Regions from separate parts of the Bacillus salitolerans genome, predicted to be linked through region 2. Evidence: a T-box and tRNA genes for the amino acid it is inferred to sense, from the RefSeq annotation. Region 2 holds a T-box; the other holds one or more tRNA genes.
The links. The T-box of region 2 lies ahead of ileS (isoleucine--tRNA ligase). A T-box ahead of a tRNA ligase gene usually reads a tRNA of that ligase, here a tRNA-Ile.
Positions count from the first base shown of each region.

Region 1 (3,928 bases), on a different contig from region 2:
GGTTCGACTCCCTTCATCCGCACCATATATTTATATCGCCGGGGTGGCGGAACTGGCAGACGCACAGGACTTAAAATCCTGCGGTAGGTGACTACCGTACCGGTTCGATTCCGGTCCTCGGCACCATTTAGCGCCCGTAGCTCAATTGGATAGAGCGTTTGACTACGGATCAAAAGGTTAGGGGTTCGACTCCTCTCGGGCGCGCCATTATTTTCGGGAAGTGGCTCAGCTTGGTAGAGCACCTGGTTTGGGACCAGGGGGTCGCAGGTTCAAATCCTGTCTTCCCGACCATTAAATATAATATGGGGCCTTAGCTCAGCTGGGAGAGCGCCTGCCTTGCACGCAGGAGGTCAGCGGTTCGATCCCGCTAGGCTCCACTTTAAGTTATAATTGAACTATCATTAGCAAATTGGAAGTAAATTCATATTGCCTACTCAAGTGATGATATGATATATTATACTTCTGTTCAAAAAACTTAAAAAATACTAATATGGCGGTGTAGCTCAGCTGGCTAGAGCGTACGGTTCATACCCGTGAGGTCGGGGGTTCGATCCCCTCCGCCGCTATCCTTAAAAAAGGATTTATATAGAGCTAAATAAGGACCTTTAGCTCAGCTGGTTAGAGCAGACGGCTCATAACCGTCCGGTCGTAGGTTCGAGTCCTACAAGGTCCACCATTTACTATACGGAGGAATACCCAAGTCCGGCTGAAGGGATCGGTCTTGAAAACCGACAGGGGTGTAACAGCCCGCGGGGGTTCGAATCCCTCTTCCTCCGCCATATTCTTTAAATGGCACAGTGAAAACTGAATAATTTCTATTGTCGCGGGGTGGAGCAGTCTGGTAGCTCGTCGGGCTCATAACCCGAAGGTCGTAGGTTCAAATCCTGCCCCCGCAACCAAAGTGGTCCCGTGGTGTAGCGGTTAACATGCCTGCCTGTCACGCAGGAGATCGCGGGTTCGATTCCCGTCGGGACCGCCACTATTATGGCTCGGTAGCTCAGTCGGTAGAGCAAAGGACTGAAAATCCTTGTGTCGGCGGTTCGATTCCGTCCCGAGCCACCATTTCTATTAATTTGCCGGCATAGCTCAGTTGGTGAGCACGTCGGAATTGGCTTCGAAGGATATGCGTCAGCGTACCAATCGAGTCTCTTCTTGTTTTAACTATCTGAAATTGGGACGACAAGTACTATCAATTATTCAATTAATAAGACATCCAATATACGCCGGCTTAGCTCAGTTGGTAGAGCAACTGACTTGTAATCAGTAGGTCGTGGGTTCAAATCCTATAGCCGGCACCATTTACTTTAAACTATTTTGTTTCTTTAACATATGGAGGGGTAGCGAAGTGGCTAAACGCGGCGGACTGTAAATCCGCTCCCTCTGGGTTCGGCAGTTCGAATCTGTCCCCCTCCACCATTATATATAACAATGGCGATCGTGGCGAAGTGGTTAACGCATCGGATTGTGGTTCCGACATTCGAGGGTTCGATTCCCTTCGGTCGCCCCATTATAACTTTACATGTAATGAACTTTAAACTATAATTTTTACTGTCTTTTGATTAATGGGCTATAGCCAAGCGGTAAGGCAACGGACTTTGACTCCGTCATGCGTTGGTTCGAATCCAGCTAGCCCAGCCATATGCGGGTGTAGTTTAATGGTAAAACCTCAGCCTTCCAAGCTGATGTCGTGAGTTCGATTCTCATCACCCGCTCCATTATACCTTACTAACTTTAGGGCCTATAGCTCAGCTGGTTAGAGCGCACGCCTGATAAGCGTGAGGTCGATGGTTCGAGTCCATTTAGGCCCACCATATAATTTTTTATAATCATTCCACCATAGCTCAGCGGTAGAGCATTCGGCTGTTAACCGAAGGGTCGTAGGTTCGAATCCTACTGGTGGAGCCAAATATGGGGAAGTACTCAAGTGGCTGAAGAGGCGCCCCTGCTAAGGGTGTAGGTCGTTAACGCGGCGCGAGGGTTCAAATCCCTCCTTCTCCGCCATAAATGTTTATATAACGGCCCATTGGTCAAGCGGTTAAGACACCGCCCTTTCACGGCGGTAACACGGGTTCGAATCCCGTATGGGTCATCTCTTAAAGCTCTGCAAATATGCAGAGCTTTTTCTATTTTAGTAATATAATCCGAAAGTAGTATCTAAGCTTTCAATAAGATACAGGCCCATGATTCAAAATGTTTTAGTTCTCCAACCAGACCAGCACATAAGGAGAAATAGTAATAACTAATTGATTATGATTGGGTCAGCTCCTTAACAATCAAGAAAAGTATAGATATCTGCACTTAATACAACGATTTTTTCCTGATTCCAACCATTCGAGACATTATTTCAACTTTTTCCCACCTGATTCCAACCATTCGTGACATTATTTCAACCATTTTTCACCACATTTCAACCATTTGACAAATACTGGAACTCGCCCGTGGTCCCTTTGAGAAATACTGCCAGTTGAAATAGTATAAACTTGAACGCCTTCAGTAACCCTCTAGTAGTATTTTATTTGGTTTAGTAGTAATGACTTTTAGCACAGAAAGGCCTCCTATTGCAAAAATGGGACTTGTTTTTTTCGTTAATTACCAAATTTCCATTCCCCTCGTAATGACCTTCTACATGTTTCGCCTACATTCTTTTTTATATGATATCCTTCCTCTATTCTTGTAAAAAGCTGTCATACGAAAGTGTCTTTCGCGCGATTTTTTTTACAAGGAAATAAAAATGCCGACTTGAATAGTTATAATTACTCGGATTTCTTCGTTTTTTACATGAATGAATCTTTCCTATTAAACAAATTATATTTCGCACCTTCGCACAAAAAATGATTAATGAAAACTAAATATTTCGTTTTTTTCAGTTATGTCATGTATGCATCTCTCTATGCATATTAAATACAATACTATTTCTACTTATTTCCGAGAGGGGAGATTATTGCAATGATTCAGAGAAGATGTGTTGCCATGCTTTTAGCAGGTGGTAAGGGAAGTCGTCTTAGTACACTCACTAAGAATTTAGCTAAGCCTGCGGTTCCATTTGGTGGGAAATATCGTATTATTGATTTCTCACTGAGCAATTGTACAAATTCTGGGATTGAAACAGTTGGAGTATTAACGCAATATCAACCCCTTCTATTAAATTCATATATCGGAATTGGAAGTGCTTGGGACTTAGATCGCAAGCATGGTGGAGTTACTGTATTACCTCCTTATCTAGAATCGAACAATATGAGATGGTACACAGGGACTGCTAGTGCTATCTATCAAAACTTAAATTATATCAAGCAGTATGAGCCAGATTATGTCCTCATTTTATCAGGCGATCATATTTACAAAATGGATTATGCGGAGTTGCTTTCATACCATGTTGAAAAAGAAGCCGATGTCACCATTTCAGTTATCGAAGTCCCATGGGAGGAAGCAAGTCGGTTTGGCATTATGAATACGAATCATGAGCTGAAAATTATTGAATTTGAAGAAAAGCCAGCGGCTCCCAAAAACAATTTGGCTTCGATGGGAATCTATATATTTTCTTACTCTATTCTTAAGGAGTATCTTGAGATGGATGACCGTAATCCAGAATCCAGCCATGATTTTGGTAAGGATGTAATTCCTCTTTTATTAGATGAGAAGAAAAAACTAATGGCCTATCCTTTCCAAGGATATTGGAAGGATGTAGGAACGGTAAAGAGCTTATGGGAAGCCAATATGGATTTATTAGAGGATCAGCCTGAGCTTAACCTATATGATCATGCTTGGAGAGTATATTCGGTAAATCCAAATCAACCACCCCAATATATTTCACCAGACGCATCAATTGAGAAATCTCTGATAAATGAAGGTTGTGAAATTTATGGGACCATAGATCATTGTGTCGTATTTCAAGGGGTATATGTTGGTAAGGGTTCATATATTAAAGACT
Region 1 is NZ_JBHUEM010000054.1:1,488-5,415, forward strand. It holds tRNA gene ACFSCX_RS21915 (tRNA-Leu) at 1-25, shown strand, start outside; tRNA gene ACFSCX_RS21920 (tRNA-Leu) at 38-126, shown strand; tRNA gene ACFSCX_RS21925 (tRNA-Arg) at 131-207, shown strand; tRNA gene ACFSCX_RS21930 (tRNA-Pro) at 215-291, shown strand; tRNA gene ACFSCX_RS21935 (tRNA-Ala) at 305-377, shown strand; tRNA gene ACFSCX_RS21940 (tRNA-Met) at 493-566, shown strand; tRNA gene ACFSCX_RS21945 (tRNA-Ile) at 600-676, shown strand; tRNA gene ACFSCX_RS21950 (tRNA-Ser) at 687-779, shown strand; tRNA gene ACFSCX_RS21955 (tRNA-Met) at 823-899, shown strand; tRNA gene ACFSCX_RS21960 (tRNA-Asp) at 904-979, shown strand; tRNA gene ACFSCX_RS21965 (tRNA-Phe) at 987-1,062, shown strand; tRNA gene ACFSCX_RS21970 (tRNA-Thr) at 1,223-1,298, shown strand; tRNA gene ACFSCX_RS21975 (tRNA-Tyr) at 1,332-1,416, shown strand; tRNA gene ACFSCX_RS21980 (tRNA-His) at 1,432-1,507, shown strand; tRNA gene ACFSCX_RS21985 (tRNA-Gln) at 1,564-1,638, shown strand; tRNA gene ACFSCX_RS21990 (tRNA-Gly) at 1,642-1,715, shown strand; tRNA gene ACFSCX_RS21995 (tRNA-Ile) at 1,735-1,811, shown strand; tRNA gene ACFSCX_RS22000 (tRNA-Asn) at 1,831-1,905, shown strand; tRNA gene ACFSCX_RS22005 (tRNA-Ser) at 1,911-2,001, shown strand; tRNA gene ACFSCX_RS22010 (tRNA-Glu) at 2,018-2,089, shown strand; gene ACFSCX_RS22015 (glucose-1-phosphate adenylyltransferase) at 2,947-3,928, shown strand, end outside.
Region 1: it encodes a tRNA-Ile, which carries the amino acid that the T-box ahead of ileS (isoleucine--tRNA ligase) is inferred to sense. The anticodon was not compared.

Region 2 (3,928 bases):
TCCACACTTCATCTGCTGTATGAGGCAGGACAGGCGTTACAAGCTTCGTTAACGTGACTAATGATTCGTATAAAACCGTTTGAATAGAACGACGATCTGGATGATCAGCTGCCTCAATATAAAGAATGTCTTTTGCAAAGTCTAGATAGAACGAGCTTAATTCAATCGTACAGAAATTGTGTACTGCATGGTAAATAGCTGCAAATTCATACGTTTCATACGATTTTTTTACTTTATCGATTAGCTTATTAAGCTTAACGAGCATGTATTGATCTACCTCACGTAGATTTTCATATGACACCTTGTTCTTATCATGATCATAATCAAACAGATTACCAAGCAGGAAACGGAAGGTATTTCTAATTTTGCGGTACACTTCTGCTACTTGCTTCAATATTGCATCAGACACCCTTACATCTGATTGGTAATCAACAGAAGCTACCCAAAGACGAAGAATATCTGCTCCTAGCTGACTCATCACTTTATTTGGAACAACCACATTTCCAAGAGATTTACTCATTTTCCTACCATCACCATCAAGAGCAAACCCATGACTTAAGACACCTTTGTAAGGTGCTTTCCCTGTTACTGCTACACCAGTTGATAACGATGAATTAAACCACCCTCTATACTGGTCAGAGCCTTCTAAATATAAATCCGCTGGACGCTGCAGATCATCACGTTCTTCAAGAACGGATTGGTGAGAAGAACCAGAATCAAACCAGACATCCATAATATCCACTTCTTTTGTAAATGTATGATTTGGACTAGATTCGTGTGTAAAGCCTTCAGGTAGTAAATCCTTAGCTTCTCTCTCAAACCAAATATTTGAGCCGTGCTCTCTAAATAATGATGATACATGATTGATCGTTTCATCTGTAATGATTGGTTCGCCGGTTTCACCATAAAATACTGGAATCGGAACTCCCCATGCTCTTTGGCGGGAAATACACCAGTCTCCTCGGTCTCTAACCATATTAAATAATCTTGTTTCTCCCCAAGCTGGAACCCATTTAGTCTCCTGAATAGCTTGTAGCAATTCTTCGCGAATGTTTTCAATCGAAGCAAACCATTGGGCTGTTGCCCTGAAAATGGTTGGCTTTTTAGTACGCCAATCATGTGGATAGGAGTGCGTGATAAATGTAAGCTTTAAAAGCGCTCCTACCTCTTGTAGTTTTTCAGTAATAGGTTTATTCGCTTCGTCATAGAATAGACCTTCAAAACCCTCTGCTTCAGAAGTCATATATCCTTTTTCATCAACCGGGCAAAGTACATCTAGTCCGTACTTTTGACCAACTAAAAAGTCGTCTTCTCCGTGTCCAGGAGCTGTATGAACACACCCAGTACCAGATTCTGTCGTTACGTGCTCACCAACCATTACAAGTGAATCACGATCATACAATGGGTGCTGAGCTACAACATGTTCTAGTTCAATTCCCTTCACCGTTTTAACAACCGAAGGATTATTCCATTCTAACACTTTCGTTACTTCCTCATATAGACCTGAAGCAATAACATACTTAACATTATCTACAAGAACGACACTATAATCTAAATCTGGATGCAAGGAAATTCCTAAGTTCGCTGGAATGGTCCATGGCGTTGTTGTCCAGATAATAATTTTTTCACCGCCATTTAATACACCTTTACCGTCTTTTACATCGAATGAAACATAAATAGACGGAGAACGTTTATCTTGATATTCTATTTCTGCTTCAGCAAGAGCAGATTCACTTGATGGTGACCAATAGACAGGCTTTAATCCTTTATAGATATATCCCTTTTTCGCCATTTCGCCAAAAACCTTTATTTGCTGAGCCTCATATTCTGGTTTTAGCGTAATATATGGATTGTACCAGTCTCCTCGTACTCCTAAACGTAAAAATTGTTCTCTTTGACGGTCAATTTGTTCATAGGCATATTCTTCACAAAGCTTTCTAAATTCAGCTACAGACATTTCTTTTCGGTTTATCTTTTTATTTTTCGTTAAAGCTGTTTCAATTGGAAGACCGTGTGTATCCCAACCTGGTACATAAGGAGCACAATAGCCACTCATTGATTTATAACGCACAATAAAATCCTTTAGGATTTTATTTAATGCGTGACCCATATGTATATCACCGTTTGCATACGGTGGTCCATCATGTAATACAAATAGTGGCCTATCCTTCGTACGTTCTTGAACTTTTTCATAGATATTCATTTCTGTCCAGTTTTCTTGAATTTCTGGCTCACGGTTTGGCAAATTCCCTCTCATCGGGAAATCAGTTTGAGGCATTAATAACGTATCTTTATATTCCATGTTTTGCTCCTCCATCGTTTTTCATTTTCATCATATCCAAATATAGCCATTGCTAAAAGAAAAAACAAAAAAAAGACCTTCTCTCCCAAAAGGGACGAGAAGGTCTCGCGGTACCACCCTTATAGACTATTTTCAACCTTACATATTAGTCCACTTTAGCATTCGTAACGTGAATGATTCGCCACTACCTACTTTTGTTTCAGTATGGAACTCCAGGGTGATCTTCACTCTTCTCGACCTGTATCGAGCTCACACCATCCTCGACTCGCTAAAACATGAAATTGAAAAGAATTACTGTCCCTATCATCGCTTAATTTTCATTCGGCTGTTGTGAAAGTATTATATGTAATAAAACGATATTCGTCAAGAGTTAATCGTGATCTAACTCTACATCACGTGTTTTAATTTCTTTGTTTAATTCCATTAAGTGATCCCAATCATCGTTCTCGAGCATATCTAGTTGAGCCTGAATCAGCATACGGAAACGATTGCGAAATACCTTGGATTGCTTCTTAAGCTCATCAATTTCAATTGTAATTTTTCTAGCCTTAGATAAAGATTCGTTAATAATACGATCTGCGTTTTTTTCAGCTTCTTTAACAATAAGCTTGGCTTCCTTTGAAGCATTTCTCTTTACTTCTTCAGCTGTCTCTTGAGCAATAAGGATGGATTTATTCAATGTATCTTCGATATTTGAAAAATGACCTAACTTTTCTTTCAACTCTGTTACTCGCTCTTCTAATTCTTTTTTCTCACGAATCACCAACTCATAATCTTTTATGACTTGGTCTAGAAACTCGTTAACTTCATCCTCATCATATCCCCGAAATCCTTTTGAAAATTCTTTATTATGGATATCTAATGGTGTTAAAGGCACGCCTGCCACCTCCACGAAAGTCTATATTACAATTATAATCTTATTTCGACAAAATGGTATCGATTCCTGCTAAAAAACGAAAATATTTGTCATTTAATTCTACCAATCAATAATTTCCATTTATCTCGTTTTGTTTTACCTTCGATTTGTAAAATTTTGACCCTTCCATTTCCTCGTACTGATATCATATCTCCTTCTTTACATTCAAATGAGATTTCTTCAACATGTTTCCAATTTACTTTTGTGTGACCACCCTGAATATATGGCAATGACTTTGTTCTCGAAAGATTAAACGCTTCAGCAACAATAACATCGAGCCTTAATGATGATACCGTACATATTTCCTCGATCCACTGTTCCTGAACCTGGATGATTTCTTTTAGCTGCAGAGGTTCAAGTGATACCTTACTTTTTCCAATTGACTCGAGATTCATCAAGACAAAGTTTGCTACTTCACTTGCTATTACTACTTGAACAATTCCATCTTTAATCAAAATGTCTCCAAACTTCCCTCGCTTAAGCCCAATACCCATTAAGGATCCTAGCACTTGTGGGTGCTCTATTTTTACAAATTTTTGTGGGTAGTTTATTGCATAGAGTGCTATTTGGAAATCTTCTTCTCTCGGTTCATAAAAGCTTGGAAAAATAAGAGCACGTTTTCTTTCCACATACTCACTTCCACCAAAGCATACATAGTTAACTTCTGAGTCCTGGCCTATTACACTACTCAATATTTGTTGCTCTCTAGG
Region 2 is NZ_JBHUEM010000003.1:493,702-497,629, reverse strand. It holds gene ileS (isoleucine--tRNA ligase) at 1-2,302, opposite strand, end outside; T-box leader at 2,390-2,618, opposite strand; gene ACFSCX_RS04105 (DivIVA domain-containing protein) at 2,673-3,179, opposite strand; gene ACFSCX_RS04100 (YlmH family RNA-binding protein) at 3,269-3,928, opposite strand, start outside.